Bombiscardovia apis: one gene and its partner. The protein of the gene in region 2 interacts with the protein of the main gene of each other region in a pairwise test. Links are inferred from orthologs where the notes say so. Each region holds a gene or a part of one and is shown on either strand. Other genes may lie near its edges.

The links.
Region 1: the proteins of ligA (region 2) and leuS interact in binary tests that used the Escherichia coli proteins (3 or more experiments, as listed by UniProt). The link is inferred for Bombiscardovia apis from one-to-one orthologs.

What each region holds. Positions count from the first base shown.
Region 1 is NZ_AP026800.1:929,353-945,351, forward strand. Bases 5,020-8,558 are described here. They hold leuS (leucine--tRNA ligase), read left to right. Parts: upstream 5,020-5,382; coding sequence 5,383-8,358; downstream 8,359-8,558. Other genes in these bases: R8377_RS03565 (transporter substrate-binding domain-containing protein), read left to right, coding at 5,020-5,309; R8377_RS03575 (ComEA family DNA-binding protein), read left to right, coding at 8,432-8,558. Also shown: R8377_RS03540 (hypothetical protein), read right to left, coding at 65-499; R8377_RS03545 (hypothetical protein), read right to left, coding at 728-1,162; R8377_RS03555 (D-2-hydroxyacid dehydrogenase), read left to right, coding at 2,222-3,196; R8377_RS03560 (magnesium transporter CorA family protein), read left to right, coding at 3,479-4,429; more of R8377_RS03565, read left to right, coding at 4,440-5,019; more of R8377_RS03575, read left to right, coding at 8,559-9,163; R8377_RS03580 (ComEC/Rec2 family competence protein), read left to right, coding at 9,268-11,130; holA (DNA polymerase III subunit delta), read left to right, coding at 11,165-12,145; tRNA (adenosine(37)-N6)-threonylcarbamoyltransferase complex ATPase subunit type 1 TsaE, read left to right, coding at 12,148-12,768; tRNA (adenosine(37)-N6)-threonylcarbamoyltransferase complex dimerization subunit type 1 TsaB, read left to right, coding at 12,752-13,570; rimI (ribosomal protein S18-alanine N-acetyltransferase), read left to right, coding at 13,570-14,010; tRNA (adenosine(37)-N6)-threonylcarbamoyltransferase complex transferase subunit TsaD, read left to right, coding at 14,101-15,144; R8377_RS03610 (hypothetical protein), read left to right, coding at 15,327-15,999.
Region 2 is NZ_AP026800.1:1,258,935-1,274,589, reverse strand. The notes cover bases 7,253-10,447. They hold ligA (NAD-dependent DNA ligase LigA), read left to right. Parts: upstream 7,253-7,619; coding sequence 7,620-10,247; downstream 10,248-10,447. Other genes in these bases: R8377_RS05000 (P-loop NTPase), read left to right, coding at 10,408-10,447; R8377_RS05010 (tetratricopeptide repeat protein), read left to right, coding at 7,253-7,522. Outside these bases: ppgK (polyphosphate--glucose phosphotransferase), read left to right, coding at 1-434; R8377_RS05020 (pyridoxal phosphate-dependent aminotransferase), read left to right, coding at 503-1,660; R8377_RS05015 (hypothetical protein), read right to left, coding at 1,699-3,918; more of R8377_RS05010, read left to right, coding at 4,034-7,252; more of R8377_RS05000, read left to right, coding at 10,448-11,589; R8377_RS04995 (hypothetical protein), read left to right, coding at 11,701-12,420; R8377_RS04990 (ABC transporter permease), read left to right, coding at 12,627-14,036; R8377_RS04985 (ABC transporter ATP-binding protein), read left to right, coding at 14,046-14,738; R8377_RS04980 (MFS transporter), read right to left, coding at 14,802-15,655. UniProt on the Escherichia coli protein: DNA ligase that catalyzes the formation of phosphodiester linkages between 5'-phosphoryl and 3'-hydroxyl groups in double-stranded DNA using NAD as a coenzyme and as the energy source for the reaction.

The DNA of each region.
Region 1 (15,999 bases), 330 kb from region 2 along the record:
ATATCTTATACCTCGCTAAGAGGGTAAACAGAAGCTGATAATGTGTGAATCTTGCTCTATGTATTCACATGCCAAGTTGTTTAAAAGCTTCGGGAGCAAAACCGGCATTTTTATATGCTAAAAGGACTTGATATCCTAAATCCTCATTGTTGAAGTATTCTCCCATAAGACGAATAGCTTCATCTCTTGTTATTGGCTTGTCTATATAAGCTTGTTGAATAATGGCATTCTCATACATATCGGGCCTTAACCGTTGGAGTGGATTACCCTCTGCCCTGCATAGAATTACCAATATTAAAGCAAACATGAAGTCTCTTACATCTCCTGTAATCATATGTTGAGCAAGAAGAGCTTCGTATGGTTGATTAACTTTGAACTCTGCCGCAACAGCAAAAGATTTTAAGAGCTCATTCATTGTTTCCACTTGTTTCTCAAGATTTATGGCGGAAGACCGTAGACGGCTAATCTCTTTTTTTGCTGCTTCCTCGGTTTTGCACATGAGAGTAATCACTTTCTTCGTATTCTCTTTCGTACGGCGAAGTTCCTACTTACAATAGACAATCGCTGTAATACAATGCTGAGAAGTAAAAGGGGCACAATGTAGAAAGAGTGAGAACGAAAATATCCGAACTGCAACTAGTAAAAGTTATTCATTCGTATAATCCCTCTAAATGGAATGGGGAGGCTAATTAGGATTAGCGCCCCATTCCATTAATGAGGTACTACATCATAGGTTGAGTATCTCAAAAGCCCTCGGTGATGTTCCTGTGGCTTTATATGCCGCAAGAATTTTACGTCCGAGGTCTTCGCTATCAAAAACCCTGCCTATTACATGAATTGCTTCAGAGGCAACGATAGGTTTATCAACGTATGCTTCCTCCATAATCGAGTTTTTACGTAACTCTGATGGTATTGGCGGAAGTGTCCTGCCTTCGGCTCGACATAAAACAGTGTCTATCACAGAAACTGCAAGTTTCTTTTCATCTCCTGTAATCATGTACCGAGCTAGAAAGGCTTCGTATGGTTGATCTTTCCTAAACTGTGTTGAAACTGCAAATGACATTAATAATTGTTGCATGCTGTCCAATTTGCTCTCAAGATGAGCAACAAAGTTCTGTAATTGTGTAATCTCATCTTGTATTTCTTTGGAAAAATGGTCCATATTCTCTACCTTTAAAGGAAAATCCACAAAAGGACTCTCAAGCTTTGAGCAATCGTGATTCTTTCTTACAACGGTGATTCGGTTAGAAAAACGCTGAGAAAAGGTAATGATGGGGTGCTAATGCAATCATGGCGGCGATTGTCTGACTTACTTTGTTCATGACCAGTTTTCCTCAGTGATAATCAACAATATTTGTAACAACGATACGTGTTGCAATTCCTAGTTAATGAAATAAAGCTGGGAGTAAACACTTTACGACAGCGCTGATTTATGGTGTTAACTCTCAGTGTTGGTATGCATCCGTGTTCTGCAACAGGAATGGGAATGCGGAAACTTTATCTTTTTGAGAGAAGCTGACACATGTGACAACAATAGCGGTTGTATGAGTATTTCATTAGTGAATTGTTAAGTCAAGTAATGCTGTAAATAAGTAAATACTTTACCTCTGCTTAAACAGTTCAACCCTGATTTTTATTATAAATTTTGTTTGAGGTGTAAAAGAAAGTAGCATATGGTAATCCGTGCTGGGGCATGGATAAAACATGCAGCTAAAGTAATCTCTAAGAATATATGGAAGTAGTGCGTATCGCCATACCAGTGAGTTTTCTTTGTTTGGTATATGATCAATGTTGAGGCATAGATTAGGGCCAACGTTAGTTGCTTTTGCGTTACTTACTACATATTCAGAAGATTTTGCAATTCGTAAGCAAAAACCCGGAAGTGCTGATTTCTCAACGATTCCGGGTTATTTGTGGAGCTAAGGGGGTTCGAACCCCTGACCTTCTCCATGCCATGGAGACGCGCTACCAGCTGCGCCATAGCCCCGTTTCTTGAACCTCGAATAGCTTACACCAAATCGGCTGGAGTTTGCAAGTCAGTGTGTCGCCGAGCAAAATCTATAGTGCTGGCTCTGGTGCGCTGAGCTCGTGCTATTGCTTGAGTCGGTAGGGCTTTGCTGAGAACTCAATTGTTGCGGGCGGCTAGGATAAAACTAAGAAGTGGTAGTACTGCTAGGGCTAGTAAGTAGTTGTAATGCAAGTTGGCGAAGGAGTTTGGCGTATGGATGTCGTGGAAAAGAATGAGCAAGTCTGCATAGTGAATGCTTTGCCTATGGAAGAGGGGGAGCGCGAGCGCTTTATTGACTTGGCGCAGGGCGCCCAGCAATGGTTCATCACGCCGGACCAAGAGGGTTTGGAGACTTTGCCGAAGGACTGGCATGAGCGGGTAAACATAGTGTTGGGCAACCTGCCGCCCGCAGATATCGCCAAGTGTTCGAATTTGCAGTGGTTGCAAACGGAATCAGCGGGCGTCAATGCCTACCAAAAGCCGGGAGTTCTGGGGCCTCAGGTGAAGCTCACGGGCGCTTCTGGCGCCTATGGGAAAGCAGTTTCGGAACATATGTTCGCAATGATGTGGGCGCTGATGAAACATCTGCCCGAATATAGAGATTTACAGGACCGCAAGCAATGGAAACCCTTAGGTCAGACGCTAACTCCAAGCGAGTCGACGGTACTAGTGCTTGGCACCGGAGATATAGGTTCGCACTTTGCCCAGCTAGCTCACAATGTTGGTGCTCACACTGTAGGAGTACGGCGCAACCCTGAGCGTAGTGCACCCAGCATTGACGATATGCATAGCTTCGAGGATCTGGACCAACTCCTACCTCAAGCAGATGTCGTTGCACTGGCCCTACCTGCCGCTGCCGATACTCATTACCTGATGAACGAACAACGCCTGCAAGCTATGAAGGAGCGGGCCATTCTTATTAACGCAGGTCGGGGAGATGCGGTTGACTGCGCGGCGCTAGCTCGCGTATTGGCCTCGGGGCATTTGTGGGGCGTTGGCTTAGATGTGAGCGATCCCGAGCCTCTACCAGCCGACCATCCACTATGGGCTCAAGATCGATGCTTGATTACCCCACACGTAGCCGGAGGAGCTAGTCTGCCCTCAAGCCATGCCAAAGTTATTGACATTGTAGAGAGCAACTTAGAGCGGTTCTTAGCAGGGAAAGACTTAATCAATCGAGTCCAATAAGACCCTCCCAAGCCCCATGCTGACAGTGAGAGCCGCCGGTCGAGTAAGTGCGGAAGAGCGTATTCTTGCTCACGAGTATCGATATTCGACGTGTCGAAGTCCATGGGCAGACTATCCTGAGAGAGTTAGGCCAAAATCTGCTTGTGCCGACTCCTAAAAGTTGCGCCGATTCAGTTCTGGTTTGTACAATAGCTGGTTCAGACAGGCTCGTATGAGCTGCAAACCGGCGCACCGAAAGCAATCGTGAAGGTCGTGGTTGTTGAGCGAGAGGCGGTGATGGCGATGATGAGAATTTTCAGCACCATGAACGGGCAAATTGAGCAGATACCAGCTGCCCAAAAAGGTTCATGGACTTGTTTATCTGAACCAACCGACGTGGAACTCGCAAATGTGGCGCAAGATACCGGCGTGGATTTAGCTGATTTGCGCGCTCCTCTTGATGACGAAGAACGAAGCCGTGTAGACGTAGAAGACAACTACACGATGATCATCGTGGATATCCCTACTGTTGAAGAGCGCGACGGGCGTGACTTTTACGAGACGATTCCTCTCTCCATTATTGTGACCGAAGACCAAATCATAACGGTCTGCATGCACGACACGGTTTTGCTACATCCCTTCATGGAGGGCACTATCCGCGGTTTCAACACTTTTATGAAGTCGCGTTTCATCTTGCAAATCCTATACCGCAACGCCACTATGTACCTGCGATACCTGCGCATCATCGACCGCGAATCCGATAAGCTCGAGCTCAAGCTGCGCTATTCGATGCAAAACCGTGAAATTCTGATGCTGCTTGAATTGAGCAAGGCCTTGGTCTACTTTGCAACCAGTTTGAAGTCAAACGAAATTGTGTTGGAGAAACTCACAAATTTAGACCGCATCAAGCAATATCCTGACGATGAAGATCTGCTCGACGACGTCATTACTGAAAATAAGCAGGCTATCGAGATGGCGAACATTTATTCTTCAGTTCTCTCAGGCATGACTGACGCTTTCGGCTCCATTGTGTCTAACAACGTGAACAACGTCATGCGTATTTTTACGATTATCTCAATTTCACTGGCGGTGCCAACACTGATTTTCTCGATGTATGGTATGAATTTCCAAAACGGCATGTTTGGCATGCCTCTCACTGACAAACCTTGGGGATTCGTAGCTGTTGTGGTAGTTTCAACCGTGTTGACCGGCGTGGTAACTTGGTTCCTCACTCGTTCGAAGTTGTTCAAGTGAGGCGATGGGCATGAAAAACTTGCTGGGGCTGGGTGTACGAAAGTTAGCTGCGTCACTGACGGCAGCTGCGCTCAGTGTGGTTCTGGCAGGCTGTGGCGAGACTGCCGCAAATTACGATGTAAGCGCTATCGGCCCCAAGATTCACGTGGGCGTTGCAACAGACGAGCCAGGTTTAGGTTTTGTGCAGTCAGGCCAATATACGGGCTTAGATGTGGAAGTCGCTCGCTATATTGTTCACGAGCTCGGCTTCGTGCCCTCGGAGATTGTTTGGCACAGCGTTGAGCCTTCCAATAGGGAAAGCATGCTGACCGACGGTACGGTTGACATGATTGTGGGAAGTTATTCCATTACGGCAGAGCGCCAGAGTCAGGTTGACTTTGCTGGGCCATATTTTGAAGCCGGGCAGGATTTGCTGGTGCGCAAAGCTGGCAAGCACATCAATCGGGTCGAAGACTTGGGATCCGAGCGTGTCTGCACAGCACAGGGTTCAACATCGGCCAGTGTGATTCGTCAGCATGACCCTCAGGTTCAAGTTGATGAGCGAGAGCGCATCGCAGTGTGTATTACAGCTTTACTAAGTGGCCAAGCCGATGCCGTGAGTGCAGACGACATTGCCCTGAGCGGACTGTCCAAAGTTTCAGGAGGCGGTCAGCTAGCCGTAGTCGGCGCCCCATTCTCAGTTGAGAAATACGGGGTAGCGGTCCGGCATGGTCAGCCGACTTTGGTGGCACAGATTAACGATGCGCTTGAAGCTATGATAAAAGATGGCTCTTGGGAACGCGCAGTAAAGGATGCTGCACGCAGTATTGACTTCAAACTCAGCCCCTCACAGCTGCGTCCGCCGGCTTTGGATGGTAGCTTGTCACAAGCCCAGCGCTGAATCTAAACCGAGTAATGTCCACTAGTTGGACGTTCTTGTGCTGGTGTCCACCTAAATAGGGATAATGCAGCGTATGAGCGAGAATGAAACGAGTACCCAAGAGTACAGCCTACCCAGTGAGCCCGAGTACCGCTACAATGCCGAGATGGCGCAGACCATCGAGAACAAGTGGCAAGACAAATGGGAGCATGAGGGCACCTTCTGGGCCGCCAATGCCAAGGGCGAGCTGACCAATGGTAAGGGCGAGCATGCGAACGGTGCTTCCCCCTATTTCGTTATTGATATGTTCCCCTATCCTTCGGGCAAGGGCTTACACGTGGGCCATCCGCTGGGCTATATCGCCACCGACGTGGTTTCTCGCTACCATCGCATGAAGGGCGAGAATGTCTTGCACGCTATGGGCTACGATGCTTTCGGCCTGCCCGCTGAGCAGTTTGCAGTGCAGACCGGCCAGCACCCGCGCGTCACCACCGAGCAAAATATTGAAAACATGCGTTGGCAGCTCCACCGTATGGGTTTGAGTTTCGACGATCGCCGCAGTTTTGCCACCATCGACAACAATTACATCCGTTGGACCCAGTGGATTTTCTCGCAGATTTACGACTCCTGGTATGACCCGGATTACCGGCGTCGCGATGGTGGGCAGGGTTCGGCTCGTCCAATTACCGAGTTGGAAGCAAAGTTTGCTGATGGTTCCAAGCCCATTCCCGGCCATGAGCACGAAGAAGCTAGCTGGTCCAGCTTAAGCAAGGCCGAGCGCTCTGACATTATTAACGAGTTCCGCTTGGCTTACATTTCTAAGTCTCCGGTCAACTGGTGCCCAGGCTTGGGCACGGTTTTGGCCAACGAAGAGGTCACAGCTGAGGGTCGCTCCGAGCGTGGTAACTATCCGGTTTTCCAGCGCGAACTCAAGCAATGGTCTATGCGCATCACTGCTTATGGGCATCGTCTTATTGAAGACTTGGATATTTTGGATTGGCCCGACAAGGTCAAGCTCATGCAGCGCAACTGGATTGGTGAATCCCACGGCGCTTCGGTCCACTTCCAAGTTGAGGGTGGCGATAGTCCTCAAGACATGGAAGTCTATACCACCCGCCCTGATACGCTCTTTGGCGCGACCTTCACCGTTGTGTCTCCTGAACATGCCCTCTTGCGCCATGTGCCGGCTACTTGGCCAAGCGATATCCCGCAGAGCTGGAAGGGTGGCTATAGCTCGCCAGTTGAGGCCGTACAAGCCTATCGAAAGGCTGCTGAAGCTAAGACTGCCCAAGACCGAGTTGATGCAGCTGGCGAAAAAACTGGCCTCTTTACCGGTCTGTTTGCTGTCAATCCCATTACCGGCGCGAAGATTCCCGTATTTACTGCCGAATATGTCTTGATGGATTACGGTACTGGCGCCATTATGGCAGTGCCCGGTGGCGATCAGCGAGATTACGATTTCGCTATGAAGTTCGAGCTGCCGGTCATCTACACAGTTCAGCCGCTGCCTGAGTCGGGCGAAAGCCTCGAGGACTACCGGGGCAAGGCCCCATTCGTCTCTCACGACGGTATCGTGGTCAATTCAGACGTGGAAAGTACCTATACTAGCGGCGATGCTTTGAGCTTAGACGGTCTGCGGGTCGACGACGCTATCGAAAAGGCAACGGACTGGTTGGAAAAGGCAGGGGTTGGTCAGGGCAAGACTTCCTACCGCCTGCGCGACTGGCTCTTCTCTCGTCAGCGCTACTGGGGTGAGCCCTTCCCAGTGGTCTACGATAAGGACGGCTTGCCGCACCTGATTCCCGACAGCCAGCTGCCGGTCAAACTCCCAGAGGTGCCTGACTACAGCCCGAAGACCTTTGATCCTAACGATGCTGAGTCCAATCCAGAAGCGCCATTGAGCCGCAATCAAGATTGGGTTGAGGTTACGATGGATTTGGGAGATGGTGAGCAAACATACTATCGCGATACCAACACCATGCCCAACTGGGCTGGCTCCTGCTGGTACTACATGCGATACATCAACCCCGGCGACGGCCAGCACATGGTCGATCCAGACGAATACGACTACTGGCTGGGCCCCAACCACAACGCGAGCGCCGGCAAATCTGGTGGCGTTGACCTGTATGTGGGCGGCGTTGAACACGCAGTTTTGCACTTGCTCTACGCTCGCTTCTGGCACAAGGTCCTCTACGATTTGGGCTACGTCTCTTCGGTCGAGCCATTCCACCGCCTCTTTAATCAGGGCATGATTCAGGCCTACGCTTATACCGACGAGCGCGGCCAGTATGTGCCGGCAGCCGAAGTTGAGTCTCATGAGGAAGACGGCCAGACCGTTTACACCTGGCAGGGCGAGAGCGTGAACCGCGAGTTCGGCAAGATGGGCAAGAGTCTGAAAAACATCATCACGCCAGACGATATGTACGCCACTTACGGAGCAGACACCTTCCGCCTCTACGAAATGAGCATGGGGCCATTGGCTGAGTCTCGCCCTTGGAACACGCGCAACGTCATCGGAGGCATGCGCTTCTTGCAGCGTCTATGGCGCAATGTCATCGACGAGAACACCGGCCAAGTTCGGGTGAGCGATGTTGAGCCAGATGAAGAAACGCTGAAACTGCTCAACCGCACTATTCACGACGTGACCGACGAGATGGAAGGCATGCGCCCCAACACGGCCATCTCCAAGCTCATTGTCTTGAATAATCACCTCACCGGTATGGAAGAAGTGCCTCGCTCGGCAATTGAACCGCTCGTTTTGATGCTGGCACCGATTGCCCCGCATATTAGTGAGGAATTATGGAGCAAGCTGGGCCACGAGGATTCGCTTGCCCACGCCCCATGGCCAACCTATGACGAAAGCTACTTGAGCCAAGAGACCGTGACTGCGGTAGTGCAGGTCAAGGGCAAGCTGCGCGGCAAGCTTGAGGTGAGTCCAGATATTTCAGCCGACGAGCTTCAGGCCTTGGCGCTCGCCATCCCGGCAGTGCAAGAGCGTTTGGGAGGTAAAGATCCTCGCAAGGTGATTGTGAAAGCGCCCAGAATTGTGTCGGTAGTGCCCGCAGAATAAGGCTTTTCGCACATTCGACCACATTGCCCGTTCAGCCTAGCTGGGCGGGCTTTTTTGCGCCACAATGGCAGGTATGACGAAATCTTTACCGCAACCGCCCAGGCCGGATTCGACCATGCCTCGTCTGCGAGCGCTCACTAGCGAGCATCCGCAGCATCCACCGAACCCTCCCGCTCAGCCAAGGTCCAAACTACAAGCACCGCCCGCGAGCCTGGCTCAAGCCTCTCAAAGTGGGCATACAGCTTTGGTGGCACTTGCGGGAGTGCGCTCCTCTGACCAGATAGGGCGAGTGCCGGACCTTGCTAGTGGCAATGCGCGCAAACGCCCTCGAATAATGGTGCAACCAGGCCATGCAATGCTCATTATTCTCATTTTGACTATCGCCTTGTGTGCAAGTCTTACCTTGCTGGTGCAGCAGGCCAGTAATCTCTCGCAGGCAGGGCAAACTGGCGTTCACATCTCGACAAGGCAAAGCAAGGATTCGGGGGGCCATGCTGATTCGCTAGCTCGTACTACTACTGAAAGAGGGAAAGTAAGTCAGAACCCGGGTAGTGGCCCGCCAAGTCCTGAGTCAGCGCCACCGGCCGCGAATCCTCCTACTCTCCCCGCTGGCGTGGTCAATCTCAATAGCGCTGATGCTAGCCAGTTAGAGTCTGTAAAGGGCATTGGCCCGGTCATGGCCAAGCGAATAGTGGAATATCGCACGAAAATCGGCGCCTTCACCTCCGTTGACCAGCTTCTTGAGGTTCAGGGCATCGGCAGTAAGACTTTAGACAAACTTAAGTCAAGCCTGGTGGTCCAATGAGACTATCGTTGAATCTTCAGCGCGACCCACACCGTAGGCGAAACCAGGGTCCGCAAAACTTAGAGTTCGGTCCGGAGCGCTATGCCTTTTGTGAGAAGGGAAGTATGGACTTTCGCATGCTGCCTTTTGCTCTGGTGGCATGGGCCAGCAGCTGGTGTATGCAAGAATATTTCGACAGCAATATGAGCCCCTCCGCAGCTGCTCGTACAGCGAAGGCAAGGGGAGAAGCGGTGCAAGCTCCTAGCCTGATAGACCTGTGGGCGCTTGCTCTGGCGGGTCTTGTGGCTGTGGGAGCTCTCGTCTTTTGCTACCAAATAGTGAAACGCTCTGGGGAGGGCTATCGTAAGTTCTCTGCCCGCCATTGCTTTTGGCTGCGAAGACTGCGCATCTGGTTACCGTATTGGGGTCCCTATGTATTGGCCATGCTTTGCTTGGCGCTCGCGACTGCCACTGCTGCATGTAGTACTTCGCTGATTCAGGAGTCTGACACTGCCACGCGCTTAGCAGCTGCAGGAACGCCTTCGGACAGCGCAAACGTTCGCGTATTGACTCCGATGATGGCCTCCGAGCGCAGGGGATATGCTTGCAGGGTAGATGTGCGCATCGATTCCATCAGTGCTTTGGGTGTGCTCGCTCCAAGCAGCGCTCGGGCACGCTTGCACGCAGCTCGAAGCGATTGCGTATTTGTGCAAGGTGGCTGTTACCAGGTTCAGGCAAAAGTTAGCTTTGCAACGTTCGGAGCCAGTAGCTTGTGGCTGACTTTGCCCCAGTCCAAGCCTTCGGTGAGTGCAGGGACACATCACAGCTCAGTGCGACTCTTGAGGCAACCGAATTGGTTGAGCGCAACTATTGGCAATATGCAAACGTCTTTTTTACAGGTTACTCGGGCTTTAAGTGACCAGGGCAGAGTGTTGGTGCCCGGTCTTACTCTGGGCGTTATGGGGCAGGAGTCTTTTGTGGCGGAGCACGGCGCTGGCTCTCAGGCAGAGTCTGGTGGCATTGATCCTGCTTATGCCACTACTATGAAAGATGATTTTAAGCGTGCTGGCATTATGCATCTCATGGCAGTTTCAGGCAGTCATTTCTTACTCATTGGCAGCTGTCTTCGTTGTCTTCTCAATGCGGTGCGAGCGCCCAAATGGGCCCATGCCGGTGTGCTCACGCTCAGCTTTTGCGCTTTGGCCCAAGCTATGTATCCGTCTGATTCGGTGCTTCGGGCGCAGGTTATGGGCATCGGCGCAGCGCTCGTTTCGGTCAGTGGGCGCAAGTCGCAGTCGGTGAGTGTGCTGTCGTGGACTACTCTTGCCGTTCTTCTTTTCAGTCCTGCAATGGCGCGCTCATTTGGTTTTGCGCTTTCGTGCGCTGCGGTTTTAGGCATCACTATGGGCTCTGCCTTGCTTTCAGCCAGGCTTGAGCGCTATATGCCGACAATGCTGGCCCAACCTCTTGCTATGACTCTCTTAGCTCAGGGGGCAACCTTACCTATCCAAGTGCTGATGTCGGCGCAACTGCCGGTATTGTCTCCATTAGCGAATCTGCTTGTTTCACCGTTTGTAGATATTGCTACTATCTTTGGCCTATGTGCTCTCTCGATTGCCTGGCTATTTCCTCCCGTGGCCTTGCTTTTAGCGCAAGTCGCATCTTGGGGTACGCAAGTGATGTTTCTTGTGGCATCGTGGATGGGAGGTTCGTCTGCGAGCGTTCTGCCCTGGCCGGCAGGCATTTTTGGCGCTTGCGCAGTGCTCGTCATAGAGCTCGCTGCCGTGGCTTGGGTTTGCGCTCTTCGCTGGTGGTCTCAATGGTCGAGGTTGCAAAAAGATCCTGCTTTCGCTGGGCAAGATGACTTAGTCTTGCTGGCAGGTGGCGAACCGTATACGAAGACCTTATGGCATCGCATAAGATTGTGGTGGCAGGAATCTTGGAGCCTGGTCACTTCTGCTCCCAGCCGCTACAGCAAGCTCGGCTAGGATTCTTGTCCACCGATTGGGAGAGATTAGCACTATGACACAAGTTCAGCCCACCCTAGCACCGGTCACGATAGTGGCTGGCGGTAATGCTTTACTGCGCGAGCGTATGGTGAGCCGGTTCACTCATGCAGCTCAGGCCTCACGCCCCGACGTGGACACGATTGACCTAGATGCTAGCAGTGCTGATGCTTATAGTTTCCAAGAAGCCGTCAGCCCTTCTCTGCTGTCTGCAAGCGCTATTGTAGTGTTGGACCATTTGGAAGATGCTAAAGAAGCTTTGGCCAAGGCTATTCTTGCCTTTTGCAAGGAAGCCACGGCAGATCCAGCCAATTCAAGCATGCTCATCTGCCAACATAGCGGCGGCAATAAAGGCAAGCGGCTCCTCACCGACCTAGCTAAAGCAGGAGCGAATCAAGAGTCTGTGCCAGATTTGAAGAGCGCTGATTCCAAAGTTTCCTTCGTGTTAAGCGAGTTCCAACATTACGGTAGGCGGGTAGATCCCCAAGCCGCACAGATGCTGGTCAGTGTCCTTGGTGAGCGTGTTGACGAGCTGGCTGCTATGTGCGAGCAGCTATGTTTCGATTTCGATGTCGACCCCATTCCATTGGAAGTGGTTGACCAATACTTGACTGATAATCCTCAAGCCAGCGGTTTCAAGGTGGCTGATTTAGCTATCGATGGCAAGGGTTCGCAAGCTATTGTGGCTATGCGCCAAGCTCTTGAACAAGGCGTAGATGTGCTAACCATGGTGGGCACACTTACTTTTAAGACTCGCGTGTTGGCTCTGGTTTCAGCCTTAGATGCTGGCAAAATAACTATGGGTCAGGTGGGGGCACCGCCTTGGCAAGTGCGTACTGCCCGCCGTCAACTGCGAGGATGGACATCGGCAGGCTTAGCTGCGGCGATTGAGGCTTTAGCTCAGGCAGACGAGCAGCGCAAGGGCGTGGGCGGAGATTCGGTGTACGCTCTAGAACGAGCTATTTCTTTGATTGCACGTAAAGGACGACAGGAGTAGGTATGGCAGGCAGTATGGAAGCCGACAATACCATGGAAGTTAGTGCTCCTACAGCCGAGCGTATGCGGCACATCGGATCTGCGCTTGCCAGCGTCGTGCAGGGAGGAGACGTACTGGTCTTGTCCGGGCCTTTAGGAGCCGGCAAAACCACTTTGTCACAGGGCTTGGGCAAGGGTTTGGCAGTAGATGGGCCCATCGTGTCTCCAACCTTTACCATCGCCCGCGAATTGCAAGGCAGGGGTGCAGACGGAAAACCCTTGCGGCTGGTCCACGTCGACGCCTATCGCCTAGGCTCTGTCGAATATGAGCCAGGGCAGGCAAGCGTGGGTAGGCTCCTCGACGAGCTTGAATCCCTAGGACTCGATGAAGCCCTAGAAGACCCGGGTGAGCATACGGTGGTCCTGATGGAATGGGGCCAGCAGATGGCCTCAGCTTTTGCCCAAGAACGTTTAGAAGTCACCATAGATAGAAGCGTGAGCCTAGGAGATGATTCAGCTTCCCTGTCTGCAAGCGAGCTCAGCAGTCAGGGGCAGCGGATAGTGACAATCCATGCGGTAGGCTCTTCTTGGATACCAAGGATGGAGCGCTTAAGGAAGGCGATATCACATGAACACTCACAGTGAGCACCAGGCCGGCGGCAGTCAGCAAGGCCGCACGCTCCTTATCGACACCTCTTACGGGCTCACTGTTGCCCTCGACCATGCGCCGGTCATCACCGAGCAGGATTCTCGCCAGCATGTAGAACTGCTCCAGCCCAGCATTCAACGGCTCCTCACCGAAGCCGCAATCGAAGCAAGCAGCATCTCCACCGTCATCGTTGGAGTTGGTCCAGCACCATTTACGGGATTACGTACCGGCATCGTGGCAGCTAAAGCACTCGCTTTCGCAACCGGGGCGCAACTGATTGGGCAAGACATTTTGAGTGCTCAAGCAGCCTGGTCATATAAGTGTTTCGAAGAGGCAGCAGTACAAGAACGCGCCTCAACCAAGACTGCTCAACGGCTGACCTTGGCAGTCAATGATGCTCGCCGCCGCCAGCTTTACTTCCAACTCTTCGAAGAAGGTGGGCAGGAGGAAACTAAGGCAGGAGCGCGCCCCCTAACCGAGATGGATATTGACTATCCAGACCACATCGCAGAACGAATTAATCAAGCTTGCTCCCAATGGCAGGAGCAGCATCTAGGCCTCGACTATCAACTCGTAGTCACCGGGCGGGGAGTTGAAAAATACGCAGAGAGTTGGAAACAATTGGACTGCCCCGCCCTCATTCAAGAAGACTCGCTCCTGGACCACGGCGAGCAAGGCGTCCAATGCTTTATTGATTGCGCTCGTTCAAACCGCGATGGGCGCTCCGTAGAACCCCTATACTTGCGTCGGCCCGACGTTTCTGTGCCCAATCCGCGCAAACATGTGGTGAGCGCCTGATGCTACGAGAGGTAGAACTCGCAGATGTGGACGCGCTCGCTGACTTAGAGCGAGAAGTTTTTGCAGCAGATGCATGGACGCCAGGAATGCTGCGGCAAGAATTACAAGCTCCGGCACGCACCTATCTGGCCGACGAATTTCAAGGGCAAATCCGTGCTTATGCAGGCTTTTGGTACGACGGTGAAGACGCAGAACTCATGACAATAGGGGTGCTTGAGCAATACCGGCAGCAAGCTTTGGGCTCGACTCTGCTTACAGCGCTCATAGCACGCGCCAAAAACCAAGGAGCCCGGCGCATGCTACTCGAAGTACGCGTTGACAACGAGCCGGCTATAGCAATGTATACCAGGTTCGGCTTTGAGCGATTAGGATTGCGCAAACGCTACTATCAGCCAGAGGGAATCGACGCCTACACGATGGCACTTCAACTCAGCGACTAGACAACTGAACGAGAGTGGTAACTTGCTACCACAACTGCCGGGTGAAGAGCGAGATGATCGTTTTGTATGATGAAGAAAGAGGATTCGATAATGAGTGCACCAGTAGTTCTAGGTATTGAATCAACCTGCGATGAAACCGCAGCCGCTGTCGTATGCGGTCATAGCCTCATTTCCAACGTCGTAGCGTCCTCTATGAACGAGCACGCCCGATACGGGGGAGTTATCCCAGAAATCGCCTCAAGGGCCCATGCTGAGGCTTTCGTGCCGGTAGTCTCGCAGGCGCTCGCCGATGCCAACATGGATATAGCAGACGTTGATGCTATTGCCGTTTCGGCTGGCCCCGGTCTGGCTGGCTGCCTGGCGGTAGGCGTTTCGGGAGCTAAGTCCTTGGCCTTGGCGGCCAACAAGCCCATATATGGCATCAACCACGTTATCGGTCACATCGCCGTTACTCAGCTCCAGTTCGGCGCCTTCCCGCAAGATACTTTGGCGCTCATCGTCTCTGGAGGCCACACGTCTTTGCTGCACGTGCAAGATGTGGCCCGCAAGATCGATGTTGTCGGCACAACTTTAGACGATGCAGCAGGGGAGTGCTTCGATAAAATCGCGCGCATTCTCGGCTTCCCCTACCCGGGCGGTCCTCATATTGATAAACACGCTCAGGCCGGAGACCCTCACGCTATTCGTGTGCCGCAAGGGCTGACTCAGGGCAAGGCGGGGGCCCAGCATCCTTACGACTTCAGCTTCTCAGGAGTCAAGACTGCGGTAGCTCGCTGGGTTGAGGGGTTGCAGGCTCAGGGCCAGCCCGTTCCTGTTGATGATGTCTGCGCATCCTTGGCTGATTCGGTTGCCTCAGTTCTGACTAATAAGGCTATGGCGGCATGTGATTTATACGGTTCAAGCACTCTGATTGTGGGCGGCGGCTTTACGGCCAACTCTCAGCTGCGCGACAAGCTAGTCGCTACGGGCAAGGAGCGCGGAATCGAAGTGCGCATACCCCAGCGCCAACTCTGCACCGACAATGGCGCAATGGTAGCTATGCTGGGCTCCAACCTAGTAGAGGCAGGAGTGCGCCCCTCAGCCCTAGACTTCCCCATCAACTCCGCCATGCCACTCTCCCAGATATGCATGTAATACTGTTATTATTTGCTTCCTATATTTCTTGGTAATATCAACGTTTTCCTTAAGTTTCATGAGTGTTTGTAATTCACTACAGAAGATGAGTTGTTAAAAAGAGCTTTATAGTATAAAGTACTTTAGTGAGGGGTATAAAGTGTAACGTTTCTTACAAACGACAAGAGAAGGGAACTCGCATAATGGCGCATCATGAACAGGCAGCACAAACAAGCAATATACTTGCAGACTCGGAGGCTATCGAAGATCCACGGGCTGCCGTGGAACTAATCCGGGCGGACAATACGAGGGTCAGCGCCATGTTTGCAACTGGCACACAGGCCATATACGTGGTTTGGGGGTTAGTTTGGCTTATTGGCTACGCTATCCTAGCGATGTCATCTTGGCAGCAGGGGGAGCCTCAAATGTGGGCATATCTTGTATATGCTTCTGCCTTATTGTGTGGCGTGCTCTTCTCTACCATTTTTGGCATTCGCTCTAGCTCCGGTTGGAGAGGCCAATCTCGGATTAAAGGTGCTGTATACGGATGGTCATGGCTGATCGCTTTCGGGGTTGGTATGACCATTTGCACACAGATGGTGTATCAGTTTAATATCTCCGACGCTCAAGCCGGGCGAGTATATAACTGCGTCGCAGCTTTTATTGTGGGGTTGGAATATATTATGGGCAGTGTGCTGACTGATTTTGATTTGCCTGCTTTCCTTGGCGGTGTCTTTATGCTTCTGCTCAGTGTTTGCATGATACAAGCAACGAGCGGCCGGGGCTATGTCCTCATGGCTGCGCTAGGTGGAGGCTCCTTCCTATTTTTGGCTATGATTACGTATTTGAGTACTAGAAGTTATCGGCAGGCTATGG
Region 2 (15,655 bases):
CTGCTGGCTTGGCAGAAGTGCGTTACGGTGCTGCTAAGGGTCAAGACGGTCTGGTGATTGCTACTACGCTGGGTACTGGCATTGGTTCTGCGCTTATTTACAACGGTGTGCTTGTACCGAACTCCGAGCTGGGGCATCTGATTTTGGATGGGAAAGACGCGGAGAAATACGCGGCCTCGTCGGTCAAAGACAAAAAGAAACTCTCTTACAAAAAGTGGGCTGGCCGACTCACTAAGTATTACTCCTTGCTAGAGCAGTACTTCACCCCTGACTACTTCGTGGTCGGCGGTGGTGTGAGCCGTATGAGTGAGAAGTTCCTGCCCTACATCGATGTGAAAACGCCAATCGTGCCGGCCGCCTTGCGCAACCAGGCCGGAATTGTGGGCGCGGCCTACTACGCCTCTTACATCGACGAGAAGGAAGCCCAAGCGTAAGGACTGCGGTCGCTAGGTGGGAGCAATCTGAAAGCTAGGTAAGTTGCCGGGCTTGAGGAGATGGGTGCATGCAGTTTTCTAACCGAACAGGTTCGACTCGGCTCAACCCCATCGCCCAAGCCCAGGCTCGGGCTTCGCAAGAGGGGCGGGCCCTGCGCTCGCTCAACGATTCAAACCCCACCAAACACGGGCTCGGCCTGCCGCAATTAGGGGTGTACGGGGCTGAGCCGAGAGGTCCATTAACTGCGCGGCAAGCTCTCGCCGATTTTTTGAGCCAACGTGGCGGTTCGGTGAGTCCGGGCGACGTGTATCTCTTAAGCTCCACCTCTCAGGCTTACTCCTGGCTGATGAAACTCCTATGCAATCCCGGCGATATAGTGCTTGAGCCGAGGCCGGGCTATCCGCTTATTGAGTCCATTGCCCAGCTTGAAGGCTTGGAAACTCGTTCCTATCTCTTGCAATACGATGGTTCTTGGACCATAGATTTAGCTCGACTCACCCAGCTGATTGAGGGGTCAGACGGCTCTCGGGTGCGGGCAATAGTGCTCATAAATCCCAACAATCCCACCGGTTCATACTTGCATGGTCCAGAGCGCGAGCGCATCGTAGAGCTCTGCCGAGAGCACGATATTGCCATTATTGCCGACGAAGTCTTTTACGATTACAGCCTCCAGCCCCTTCCTAGGCGTGGGCGCTTGGCAGGCGAGCAGGGCGTGCTCACCTTTGCGCTTGACGGCTTCTCAAAAATACTGGCAGCGCCCCAGGCCAAGGTCGGGTGGATTCAAGTTTCTGGGCTTAGCAACGAGGTGGAGGAGGCCAAGCGCCGGCTTGACCTCATAGCCGACGACTATTTGCCTATGAGTTCCATCGTTGCAGACCAGATTCCTGCCTTGCTCAGTCAGGTTCCTGCGCAAACACACTTGGTGCAGGAGCGCTGCTTGGCTAATCTAGGACGCTTGCAAGCCTTATTGGCGGCTCCGCAATGTCCTGTTTCGCTCCTGCATCCGGAAGCGGGTTGGAATGTGCTCCTACGCTTCCCTGCGGTAATAGATGAAAATGAACTCATCTTGTATCTCATTGAGCGTTATGGTCTTACCGGTCAGCCTGGCTACTTTTTTGATATGAGCGCCAACGGTTATATTGCCTTGTCTCTATTGCCGGAGCCCAGTGCTTTCGAGGAAGGGGTGCGCAGCTTCCTGGAGGCGGTTGAGGCTTTGCTGTCGTAAGCTTTGCTCCTTTGGTATCTGCGGTGGGGTTCAAGAGCTTAGAGGGCAGTGAACCAGGCTTGCACTTGCGCGAAGAGTGGATTAGATTTCAGCTCGACCAGACCTGCCGCGCATGCCAACACGACTGTAGCTAGTAAGCACAGCAAGAGGACGGTTCGAATGATGTAGACTCCCTTGCTGCTGGGCTGGAAGCTGCTGCCGGTGCTCGCCGCAATGGGCAGGGCAGCGACCAAGGCGAGCAACCAGGAGAAATCGAGCATGTAGCGGGCATCGTATCCTGCGATATAGGCAGTGAAGAGCATGAGGCCGATGGCCAGTAGGAGCATGCTGGCAATCAAGGGCAGACTCTGCGCAGCTTTGAGCTTGCGCCGTACCGCAGGTAGGAGCAGAAGGAGGAGGGCTAGGGCCACGATGGGTGCCAAGACGAAGAGACCACCTAGGCCGGGCTCAGTATATTGCCAAACCGATAGCGGGGCAGGGGAGCGCTGCAAGTAGGGGAAGCTTGAGGTTGGTGTGAGCGGCAGAGCGAGATAGTAGACCACGAGCCAAGCCAAATTGCGCATGGGCGGTTTGTATGTGTTTAGGTCTACGACCGTAATTTGGTAGGTGTTACCAAAGTTGAATGCCGAACCGAAACGCCAGGCGTTGTAAGCCAAGAGCGGAGCTATGACTGCCATTACGGGCAGGAGAGCGGTGGTGAGTATGGCTGCCGAACGAGAGCGGCTAAAAGCAGGGCGAATCTGCTGGCTGGCGGCCTTACGCCGGGCTGGACGCACGCCTGCCCACATGGCTTTGAACTCGTCGGCGAAGATAGGGAAGGCGAGCAAACCGCTAAGAATAAAAGTCTGCCGGCAGCCTAGGGTGGCACTAATGGCTACAGCGCCTGCAGCAAGGCGGGGCAAGGAAAGATAGACCTGCGCATTGGCATAAGCGCTGTGGTGCTGGTGGTCCAAATCTGAAGCGGTCCAGGCCCGGGAAGTTTTCGAGTTGGCGATGCGCACTCGGCGGGCACCCAGCCAGAACCAGAGGCCCAAGCTTACCAGCAGGAGGGAGGCGTCGAAGGGAACCGTGTAAAAGTTGTTGCGGAACCACAGGTAGACCACTTGCGAGCCGGCAGTAAAGGTGAGCAGGGCCATAATAGTGGCAGCTAGGCTGGCTTCGGGTAGGAAGCGGCGAATCAGTCGCACCACCAGCAGGGAAGAAAAGATTGTGAAGCCAGCTATAAGTAAGGCGCAGGCGGCGGGCGTGGGTAGCATGAGGCCACCGGGCACGAAGAGGGATGTGACTAGCCGGTAGGGGGCGAAAATGAGCAGGGCTGGCAGGGGGCCAAAGTAGGAATACCAATGGCCTTCGTAGAATACGTGATCCCAAAAAATGGGCTCTTCGCCAGTTGCGAGTAGGCGTTCGCGGGCGTACACGTCGTAAGGGTTGATAGAGGAAAGATGGTCGGGCACGGGCAGGTTGAGCCAAGATTGGCCGGAAATAAAAGCGTCTGCCAAGTGACCATACTGGTTGAAATCGTAAGTGTATGCGCCCGGATCATGGTAGGTCCTGACCGTAAAGCCGTTTACTTGAGTGGCAACGGTGGAAGCGCACCATAGAACCATAGCTAGGAGCGGCACCCACAGTGCCCAGCGTTGGGTTCGGCTGCCGGTGTTGAGACGCACCCGCCAGAGCTTGGAACGTGGTGACAGGGCAATGATAAGCGCTGCAAACAAGGCCATAAGCACTACCCGAGCCAGATTGAAAGAGAAAGGAATGCGCGGGTTGACTTCGAGTGAGTCAAGGGCTACCACAGCCTTATATTCTTCACTAATCCATAAACGCACCCGCTGAGCCTGGTCAATCTGGCTGCGGTTCTTTACATAGAGCGAGCCGGGCACGGTGGGATTGACCATGCTCGAACCGGCTGGCTCCCATTGCTGAGAAGACTTGGGTTGTACATCGAGGCGAATATGGACCTTCCAAACGGCGTGTTTGTTTTCGTCTGCGGTGAGTTTGAGCCTACCTCCGTCTGCTGTTTGGGCTGGAACTACTTGCACATAGTTCAAAGATTGAGCGCCCGGAGCCTCTATATAAGCCTGAGTGGGGTCGGAAACGAGCAAGGCCCCATCTTTGAGACGGACCAAGCCCTTGCCCAAAGCTATTTGAGACTGGCTGGCCGAAGTTGAGTTGGCCGAAGCATTGGCATTGGCAGAGGCCAAGGAACGCCAGTGGGGCAGGTTGAAAACCGCGCATTCGATAGTGAGAATAATCAACAGCGCAAGGAGTGCCTTGCGGGCCCAGCTTGGCGCCGATCGGGGGTGAGATAAAGCTATGTGCACATCTTTATTCTATAAGCTGGATGTCTGGAAGACCGGGGAGAATGAAAATATGGCGAGTAGCAAGTCGATTTCAGACGGAATGGCGAACTTCGGGCGCAAGTTGGCCCGGGAGTTGCGCGGCGCGGTGCAAACCGGTTTTAAGGGGCGGCCCGACCCCAGTGAAGAGCAGCCTTTAGCAGGCGCGATCCAAGACATTGCTCGGGCTATGAACGCTAGCGGTCAGATGCTCAGTCCCGAGCAGGTGCACGCCTTCTTATCCCAGCGCGCTCGCCCCTTACATCCCTTCGATAAACGGCGTGTCTTGCATCACATGGAGGGCGTACCTCAAGATTTAGAACTCGGCTGGGTTCAATATCCAGATTCGCGAGGAGCTTGTTTCTCTCTGGGCATTTTTACTAGTAAAACTCATTTTGCTCAGATTGCTTTGGCTGATGATCGAGGCCGAGTATTCGTAGGTGAGAAAGCCGATATGGACACCTTGGGGCTTGAGCCGGTTTTCATGTTTGGCAAAGAACGCACCGTTCACATTCCCTATGGTCGGCGCTTCGGTAAGGAGAGCGACGGGCAGGCGGCGTCGGCAGTTGACGCTATCCAGGGCGGCATCATTGGGAAAGACGATACCGGTCACATGTCTTGGTTGGCTTCTTGGCTTAAACGAGACAACCGCTACACGCTTGAGCAAATGCGTCCTCATTTGCCATCAGATATGCGTTATGACTTGGAATACCGAGATGCCATATCTATAGCTTTCTTTAGCGCTTACATGTTGCCCCGAATTGCGGGCAGGCTCATGGGCTTTGGTGCTGGCAACATCTTCCGGCGTCTCAACCGAGAAGCACCTATGGGTGCTATACGCCGCTCGGTTAGCGACAGTTTGCAAGCTCACGCCGAGGGCATGCGCACTTCTGGCCTCGAAGATTACTTTGGCGACCTTATGCGCGAGGCCGGTGCGCTCGATCCTATTCCGGGGCTGGAAGCCGTTCACGGAGCCGAACCCATGCACTTGTACGCCTCCTCCTATTCAGGGGCTTACGTCTTTTCTTGGGACAGCGGCATGGATATGTCGGCAGCCCTGCGAGCCCTACGCATTGAAGGCAACCTCAACCGCTTTGCCTCCGTTTCCAGCTGGCTTGAGCGCAACGCTCGCCTCGGCGCATACCCAACCGAAGATACGGTAAACCGTGTGCAGGCCGCCCAGCTAGACCAAGCCCTGCTCGACAATCCTGCCATTAGTGCTTTGCAGATGGAAGAGGACTTCCCACTCGACTTTGATCCAGTAGAAGGAGATGGCCGCCAAGCTGCCGTGCTACTCGTCGACAAAGCGCGTACAATGGCTACTTCCGTAGCCTCAGAGAACCCCAATCCGGTAGAAGAGTCGCAGAGTCGCTTTGCCAGCAAGAACCAAGGCAGTTCAGAATGGCTCTACCGCAAGACGTTCTCTACGCTTTTACGCAGCTTGCGGCTGCCCTTCCGCTTCGATGTGGATTTCCGATCTCATGTGAGTGAAGGCCAAGTGGCTATCGCCTTTACCAGTGCCGGACGCTCTATGATGCCTTCTTCTCGTTTTGAAAGCAGCCGCAACGGTTGGGTGGACTTGAGTGAATCTGAGCGCTCCCAGATGAGTGCTGACTACAATCTGCGCGTGGGCATGATGATGGCAGCCCTGGCTTTTGGCGTAGACGACTCTGTCTCGCAAGTTTCTTTGCATATTGACTCTTTGGGTTTGGAAGAAGCCCAAGCTCAGCAAGACTCCGCCATTTCCGAGATGATGGCCCAGGCTCTCGCGGCTTTTGAACGCGCTCGCACCGGTGGCGGTGCCGTAACTGGCTCTAAGGGAGACCCTAAGGATGGAGATATTCACGGCGATCCCAACCACTTGATGACCCGTGATAGTGCCCCAGGCGTTGTTAACCAGGGTGCCGAAGCTCCCCAAAGTGGTGCTCCCTCTGCTGCTGAGACAAGACAAGGAGAAACTGAGGCTACGTATTCTACCCAAAGTGAGCCGCAGGGTCCAGTAGACCCAGACGATGCCCAGGCAGTCAACCAAGAGTTTGCTGACCTGATGCAGGGTATCGACTTGGATTCGATGACCTTTGCTAGCCCCGCAGATTCGCAAGATAGCGTAGATGGGCTCGACCAAGATAGTGACAATCTGGGCGAGTTTGGCGAGCAAAAAGACGGCGATCCACTTTCGGCCTTAAGACGGAACCCGACCGTGCGCAATTTGGTTACCGTCACCTTCACCCGTGAACTTTTCTTAGCCCAGCTTCGCCAGCATGGTTTGGAAGATCCGAAGAGCTTCTACCGTTTCTTCGATGCCAGCATGGATGTGGATTCAGAAGGCGGATTAGAGCCGGTCAGTGCCGAATTCGATATGCGAGATGGGCGCTTTGCTCCACGCGGCTCCCAAGATGAGCCCGAGCTTGAGGATTTGGAATTTAGTCAGCCTATCGCTCAGATTGTGGGTGCCGAACACGTGACTGGCCTCTCTATCCAGCGAGCTGACCTGCTGGAACGAGCAATGGCTGATTTTAGGCGCCTGTCGGACAGCCAAGATTTAGGTGCTGCTGCTAAAGCTCACGAAGCTATGAACGTTGTAACTCGCATCGGTGACCCTGAACTGAGCGAATTGGCCCCGCAGGTCACCAGCGCTTTGATTGATACTAAAGCCATGCCCGACTTGCATTTTGCCCTCTCCGATCAGCTTGACAGTGAACGAGTGAAGGCTCGCGACCTGCTTTTCTCAGGGGAGGTAGGTGCCGCCCTCCAGCTGGAGTCTGAGGCCGTTGCCAAGGTAGATGCGCTCTTCGCCTCTAGTAATGACACCCACAGCGTGCCACGCTATTTCAATTCGTATGCCGAACGTGTGGTCTACAACCGCCTCTTCGCCATTCCCGGCGAGCGCACGCTCCTCATCCCCGACAACCTGTTCTATGCTCATCTGGAGCTGTCAGATTTGCTGACCCAGTTTAAGCAGGGCACTCAAGCCTTGCAGCATTTGAACACTATGGTCGCCTATGCGCCGGCCTATCCATTGTCGCACCTGAAACTGGCTGTGCAACTGGCTCGCAACGAGGATTGGACGGGAGCCCGGGCTGCCACTCTCAATGCGCTCAACGTAGCCTTGGACCGTTCGGATGCAGCTTTCGCATACTACCGCTTTGCTTACGCGGCGTGGATGCGAGACGAGTTTGCAGTGGCAGCAGCAGCCTACCTTATGGCTGAACACATCAGTCCTGGCCGCATTTCGGCCCTGCGCAGCGAGTTCGAAGAGCTTGCGGCACGCGCGGACTCGCAGTGCATTCCCATCCCTAGAGACTATGATGATGCACGACTGGTTTTGCAGGAGGAAGGGCTGCCAGTTTGGCCGCATACTAAGGTTGCGACCATCGTTCGTCAGGCTGCCCGAGTCTTAGTAGATGCTGGTCAGTTCGTGCCTGCGCGCACCCTGTCGGTCGCTGCGGCACGCATGAATGACGAAGAGAGCGATGGTCTGGATATGGTAGAGGTGCAGTTTTTGCAATCACTAAGTGCGTGAAACTTTGGGAGGAGAGTTGACTAACGTGCAAGCAGACCATATAACAATAGGTAGTGATGAGTGGATTTCTGGTCTGAAACCAGATGATGCTGATGCTATGAAGTTGGGACAATTAGACGTCTCTAGTTTGAGCGCATCACAAGCCCAACGACTGTGGGCTCGACTGGCCTCGTGGGTAGAGTCAGACCAAATTGCTTATTATGTCAACAATTCTCCGGTTTCATCCGACGCTGCCTACGACGCGCGTATGCGCTGCCTACAGGCGCTCGAAGCTGACTTTCCGAGCCTAGACACTCCGCAGTCTCCAACTCACCGGGTGGGTGGATCCTTCTCGAATGAGTTCACTTCTGTACGCCATCCCACGCGGATGATGAGCTTGGATGATGTCTTTTCAATCGACGAGCTGCGCGAATGGTATCAAGGTGTACGCGAAGATTTGAATTGGCCCGAAAATAAGCCTTTGGCCATGACTTCGGAGGTGAAAATTGACGGCTTGGCCCTCAACCTTCTCTACCGCAACGGCGTACTAGTTCAAGGGCTCACCCGCGGCGATGGCGTAACCGGTGAAGATATTACGCTCAATGTGCGCACGATTAGCTCGATTCCGCAGAATTTGGGCGGCTCTCCGGCCGATATTCCAGAGTTTGTAGAGATTCGCGGCGAAGTCTTTATGCGTTTTGAAGATTTTGATGAACTCAACCGTCAGCAGGAAGCCAACGGCAAGCCGCCTTTCGCTAACCCTCGCAATGCTGCCGCCGGTTCATTGCGGCAAAAAGACCCGCATGTAACCGCTCAGCGCAGCCTGAGTTTCTATGCACATGGCATTGGACGTCTGACATGGGGGCCTAAGCATCCTGAGGGCAGCCACGACGAGGTAGTGGACCAGTCGCAAGCCTACGAGCTGTATACCAAGTGGGGCATTCCTGTCTCGCCATACAATCGCATCGTCAACTCTTTCGATGAGATTCTTGAGATGATTGACCATTACGGCAAGCATCGCAGCGAGATTGAGCATGCGCTCGACGGCATTGTGGTCAAGGTAGAAGACATTGCTTTACAGCGCCGCTTGGGTTCGACTTCACGGGCTCCTCGCTGGGCTATTGCTTACAAATACCCGCCTGAAGAGGTCAATACTGAGCTCCTCAACATCACCGTACAGGTGGGCAGAACTGGCCGCATTACACCAGTGGCCATCTTGAAACCCGTGTATGTGGCGGGCTCAACAGTCTCTCGTACCACCCTGCACAACCCTTCTGAGGTCAAGCGCAAGGGCATTTTGATCGGCGATACGGTCGTGGTGCGCAAGGCTGGAGACGTGATTCCTGAGCTGGTAGGGCCGGTTTTGGAAAAGCGCAAGGGGCGCGAGGACCAGCTGCGCGAGTTCGTTATGCCTCAAAATTGCCCTTCCTGCGGTGCAAAATTGGCTCCAGCGAAGGAGAACGACAAGGATATTCGCTGCCCCAATGTGGAATCCTGCCCGGCCCAGCTAACAGAGCGCATTATCCACTTGGCTTCGCGCAAGGCTTTCGACATTGAGCACTTGGGGGAGCAGGCGGCTATTGCTCTGACCAATCCTGAGGAGAATCGCCCGGAGTCGGTCGATGTGTATACGCCCAATATGCGCGCAATCATTGTGAAAGCTGGGCAGGAGCCCGTTCCTTATACACCTCCCGAGGGTACTGAACTGCCGCCGATTCAGGAGCCAGTCTTGAAGAGCGAGGCCGGGCTGTTTTCTCTCAAGATTGAAGACCTCAAAGAGGTAACTGCTTGGCGGCAGGTGCCGATTTTGGAGGAGACTACCATCGAGGGCGAAAAGTGGCGCACGATTCGCCGCAAGATTGGCGACTCTGGTCTGTGGTACCAGGCTCCGGCCTTCTATAATCTGCCCAAGTTCGATGCTTCTGAGGCTTCTGAGGCTTCTGAGGCTTCTGAGGCTGCTGAAATAGAGCAAGAGAGCGCTACAACTGACGATTCTGCTGGGGTTCAAGCAAGCCAAGAGACCAACAAAAGTACTGACACTCAGCCGGCTGAGACTACACAAGAACAAGAGACTGCCCAGGAGCCCGCTATCCAGGAGCCAGTCGGATACTTGCTGCGTGAGGGTCAGGGTGAGCCGGGGCGCAACACCCTACTCATGCTCGAAGAGATCGACAAAGCACGCTCAGCAGACCTCTGGAGGGTGCTGGTGGCCCTCTCTATCCGCCACTTAGGTCCAACGTCGGCCAGGGTCATAGCCCGGCGCTACACCTCGCTTGAGGCCCTTGAACATGCCGACGAGGAAGAGTTGGCTGAGCTGGATGGCGTGGGCCCCGAAATTGCCCACTCCGTGGCTTCGTGGTTTGAAGGAGCCCGCCAAGAAGGTGATTGGCGCGGGCAGATTTTGCAGGCTTGGAAAGCGGCAGGCGTGGGCAACCACACCGAGCAGATTACCAAACCTCAAATATTGGAAGGCATGACTATCGTTGTGACCGGTACCCTTGAACACTTCTCTCGCGACTCAGCTAAGGAATCCATCATTGAGCGCGGCGGCAAGGCTTCGGGATCAGTCAGTAAAAAGACCACTTACGTAGTCTTGGGGGCTAATCCCGGTTCTAAGGCAGCCAAGGCTGAGAGTTTAAATGTGCCCACTTTGAACGAGGAGCAGTTCAAGCAGCTCATAGAGACTGGCAACCCTGGCGAACTGTCGCAGTCTGAAGAAGAAGGCACTGAGCCAAAGGCGCAGTAATCATTACCTTGTCTCGCAGTTGAGCCGTGCTGGCTGCGAGACAAGAAGGCTCTGGCGGGCTTGGCTTGCAGCGGCTAGGCTGGATGCAATACTAGTTCGCTTCCGGGCGAGCTGGTTGGCGAAAACTTTACAGGCAGCGCTAGGGCGCACGAGGAGGGTCATGCTGGCACAATCCGATTTGGAAGCTTACGCTAGGCGGATTAAGTCCGACGTTTTCGCTCGTCTCAGTCAGGTTATCGACCCCGAACTTGGGCGCTCAGTCACTGATTTAGGGATGATTACCGATATAGAAGTTGAGCCTGCCGGTATCGGCCCAGAAAGCATCGGCGGCCCCACTCAGCCCATTTTCGACGTGACGGTCTATGTAGAACTCACCATTGAGGGCTGCCCGCTGACCGCAACCATAGCCGAGCGCATCAATACTGCGGTCACCTCTTATCCCAAAGCTATATTGCGCCCCCGTCAAGAAGTTTCGTCGATGAGTCAGGAAAAGCTCAGCGGTTTAGTGGACCAACTCAAGGCCGAACGCCGGGCCAATCCCTTCACGAAGTCCAACAGCAAGACGCGCATTTTCGCCGTTGCATCAGGCAAGGGGGGAGTAGGTAAATCTTCGGTTGCTGCCAATCTTGCTGCCACCTTCGCAGCCTTGGGATACGACACCGCTGCAATCGACGCTGACATTTACGGCTTCTCCCTGCCCGGACTCTTCGGCGTTCATTCCCAGCCCACCAACTTGAACGGTATGCTTATGCCAGTTACTGCTTGGGGGGTCAAACTTATCTCCATTGGCATGTTTGCTGGCGCTGAGCGGGCCATACTTTGGCGGGGGCCTCGGCTGCAACGCTCCCTTGAACAATTCTTGAGCGACGTGTGGTGGGGAGAGCCCGACGTTTTAGTCTTAGATTTGGCCCCCGGCACCGGAGATATGGCTATTTCTGTGGCCCAAGCCCTGCCCAATGCCGAACTAGTCATAGTGACCACTCCTCAGCCTTCGGCCTCTGATGTTGCCGTGCGCAGTGGCTTAGTGGCCCTTCAGGTGCCTACGACGGTGCGGGGCGTGGTAGAGAACATGTCTTGGTATGACCATGAAGGCGAGTGCCTGCGCATCTTTGGACAGGGCGGCGGCCAGCGGGTGGCTGACCAGCTGACGCAAGCCTTAGACTACCAAGTGCCGCTTATGGCCCAGCTGCCCTTGGAGCCGAGTGTCAGAACGGTAGGGGAGTCGGGGCGACCTGCGGTCTTGCGTGCAGACGGCTCGCTCGACAGCAGTGCCTTGGCAGATCAGTTTAAGCACTTGGCTAAGCAGCTGATGGAATCTGGTGCAAGCGCTCAACCTGAGTAGGTTGTGCAGAGTGTGCACATTCGACCACATTCTCAGCTTCCATGTCCGCTCGCCCCAACTTATGCATACACTGGAAGCTAAAGATGCAAGACTTGAGAAGGGGAGGTTGATATGAGCCGACCAGAGGGCGGAAGCCATATCAGTGAGGACTCGGCTGAAAGTGAGGCCGGGCGCTCCAAGCGGCGGATAGTGCTGCTGTGCATTGTTGCTGTTGTGGTGATTGCAGCGGGTGCTACTAGCGCTTGGGCTGTGAGCTCACACAACTCCCAAGTTCAAGCTCAAGCCTCGGCTTCGGCAAGTGAGAGTTCTCGAAAAGCTTCTGAAAAAGCTCAGGCTTCGCAAAAGGCCAAGACCCAAGCATCAGATTCTGCGCTGAAGGTAAATCCGGCATCTCCTACTAGTAGCGCGCAACCCTCAGATCCATCTTCGGCTGGTCAAACCGATCCTGGTGCGCCTCAGCCTGATCCGGGCGCGCCTCAGCCGGACCCAGCAGGCAACTGTGCTGCCTATCAGGGCACCTATGTCAATGCTCAGGGCGGTAAGGCCAGCTTGGCCGTGAACTGCTCTATTGAAGCAGACAGCTTCGGCAGCCATATTCAGAGCGTGCAGACGGGAGGGCCGGGAGCTTCAGGGCAGGTGGCCGGCGCACTCGAATTGATTATGGAGCCTCACAATGGCAACGCCGTAGCCTATACGCTCTTCCCTCAGGGTGTGGGCGCAGGGTATCCGGGTGAAGATACCAGCCACAACCGCTTAATCAACCATTCTGGCGGCCCTATATCGGTTATGTCTTATCAAGACTTCATGAATGCGGTATACATCTTGCAATAAGCCCAAGCCCAGCTTTGTGCTTGCAAAAGCCCGGCAGTCCTTGCGATTGCCGGGCTTTCTTGTATGCACTTTTCGCTCCCAGCAAAGTCTAAGGTAAGGCTCAGCTAGCTTCCGGTTAACTCTAGGCTAGCTCCCGGTTAGCTCCAATAGTGTAACTTTGGTCACCAAAAATGACACGAACGCTGAAACGATGAAGGGGATATGACTTGTATATCTTTACCAACGCACTCAAAAATATATGGAGGAATAAGGGTAAAAACCTACTCTTTGCTCTTATTGCTCTCGCCATAATCATTATCTCGACCATGGGCTTGCTCATTCGCGGGGCCTCCAGCGAGTTGATTACCAACTACCGCAACCAATACGGCTCCAAGGTCACGCTCTCGCCCGACTTCGACAAAGTGGGGCCGGGTAAGCAGCAGACAGGAGGGCCGCCTTCTCCTAAGCAGGTTGTAGATTTTGGTAAGTCCTCGCTCATTCAAAAAAGCATCTATACTGCCAATATCCCGGTAAATCCTGATAATCTTAAGATGGTGGATCAGGATGCTGATAATGGTGGGGGGAAGACCATTATGAGCTCCGGTGATTCCATGGGCTCCCCTGAGGGCAAAGATGTGACGATGCCCACCGGCAAGATTTTGGGATATAACAGCCCCTCAATTTCAGATGATTTCACTTCTGGCAAGCGGCAGATTCGCGAAGGCAAGATGTATTCAGCTAAAGATGACTGCCTGATTAGCGAAGATGTGGCCAAGCTCAACAATCTCAAAATTGGCGACAAGATTACCGTTAAGGGCATGGATAAGAAGTCTACGCCTTCTACCCTACGCATTTCGGGCATTTATGCGGATGCTACGACCTCCAAGCAAGATATGCCCTTCAAGGATGCTTTCTCTAATCGTAAAAACGAAATCATCACCTCGCAAGACACCGCTCTTGGCTTGAGCATCTTCGGCAATTCCGGCACCATGGAAGCGGACTACTACTTGAAGAACCCTGACATGTTAGACGACTTCCGCAAGGAAATTGTCAAGAAGGGTTTGCCAGACACCTACAAGGTTACGACCGACGAAGCAGCCTATCGCAAGGCCACAGCCCCCTTGGAGAGCTTGCAAAAGGTGACGACCATCTTCCTGATTCTGGTAGTTGCTCTGGGCGCTATTGTGCTCCTGCTGCTTTCGATTATGTCGATGCGCTCTCGCCGCTACGAAATCGGCGTTTTGCGGGCTATCGGTATGAAGAAGGGCAAGGTCAGCCTCGGTCTGGTCAGCGAAGTTGTAGTGATTGTGGCTCTGTGCTTAGCGGTCGGATTGGGAATCGGTGCCAGCGCTACTCAGCCTGTGGCAGATTCCATGCTCTCGGGCCAAGTATCCTCCTATGAGAAGGAAGAAGAAGCCAAGAAGAAGAGTCCGGGGGAAGGTGGCATGGTCATCGTGGGGCCCAATACTTCCGAAGCTGCCGAGGTGAAGCCACCCAAGATTGAAACGCGCTTAACCGGTCAGACCGCTGGCCAAATCGTAGGAGTCTCACTGGGCATCGTTTTACTGTCTAGCTTGGTGAGCGTGGCCACTACCAACCGGTGGGAGCCCAGGAGAATTCTTTCGGAAGGAAACTAAGGAACGAACATGAGCATTTTAGCCTTAGATAAATTGTCTTACCACTACGGCAAATACAATAATCAAGTACTCAAGAACATCACCGCCTCCTTCGACGAGGGCAGTTTAGTTTCGATTATGGGCCGCTCTGGCGCAGGCAAAACAACTCTGCTCTCCTTAGTTTCGGGGCTTGACACCGCTACTGGCGGGCGGGTCTTGTATCGCGATCAAGACGTGAGCAAGCTAGACCGCGACGACTATCGGGCAAAGAGCGTGGGCCTTATTTTCCAGGGTTATAACCTGCTGACGAACGCTTCAGCCCTGGAAAACGTCGTGCTTTCCATGCAGATAAGCGGTGTGAAAAGCAAGGATAAGAAGGGCGATGCTCTAGCTCTGCTGGCCAAACTAGGTATTGACGAGCCGACTGCTAAGCGCAAGGTACTCAAGATGTCTGGCGGTGAGCAGCAGCGTGTGGGTATTGCTCGGGCTCTGGCCCATGATCCAGACGTGATCATCGCCGACGAGCCCACTGGCAACCTTGATGAAGAGTCCGAGCGCATTATTATGGATATTCTTGCCAAGCTGGCCCACGACGAGGGTAAGTGCGTGCTGGTAGTTACGCACTCGCAGTCGGTAGCCAATTATGCCGACAAAACTTGGCGCTTGCGAGAAGGCAAGCTGGAGCAGAAAGGGCCGGTTAAGGTCTCAGTCTCGCGCAGCTAGATGTAATAAGTGCCGACAGGTTAAGCCTGAGCTCGCCTGTCGGCACTCTTGTATGTAGTCTCTTTAAGCCGTGGGCACCGGGCTTGCATTTGTGTCCGTCTGTGAGGGCAAACGAATGGCCAGCAGCCAAGGCAGCGAGCAGATAAGCAAGGCAACCGCGCAGGTGGAGAGCAGGGGAAGAACCGTTTTCCTATCAAGGATGAAGGAGGCGAATAGGGGACCAAAAATGTACCCTAAAGATTGGGCCATGTTAATGAAGCCAAAGAGGCGACCGCTAAAACGAGGGCCTGCTAGCTTGGCAGCCACCACCGGCTGGGAAATGCCGAGCATAACTTCGCCCAGCCCAAAGACGGCGATACCGAAGCAGGCAATAGCCAAGGCAAGCATGGGTTGAGGGCGTGATAAGCCGAAGTCAACGAGGAACCAGGCAGCTGCCCAGAACAAGGGAACCGAGCGCAGAATTCGTATGTGGTTTTTATTCTTGAGCCTAGGCAAGAAGATCACATTGAGCGTTACTACTGCTGCAGTGTTAAAGACATCTACCAAAGCCAGCGACCACGACGGAATGTGAGCGTCAGAGATGATAGTGGTGACGAGCCCTGCGTCGATTTGAGAATAGCCGAAGATATTCATAAACAAGGCGGCGATAGTCAGCATACCCATTGTCAGCATAACGCGGGGGAGTGGGCCTGCGCCAGCAATGGTTGGGTGCTCGCCCTGAGACGGAGCTGCTGCGCCTGATACCGAGATCTGTCGAGCTTGGAACATCCTGTTAGCAGTGATGGTTCGAAGCTGGTAGTGCCTGTCTAAAAACATAAGTGCTACGACTACGAAAGCGAAGCCCGCAGCTCGGCCAGCAAAGCTCAATCGGTAGAGGAGATCGGAACCGCTCGCAGCGACGAGACCGCCCACAGCAG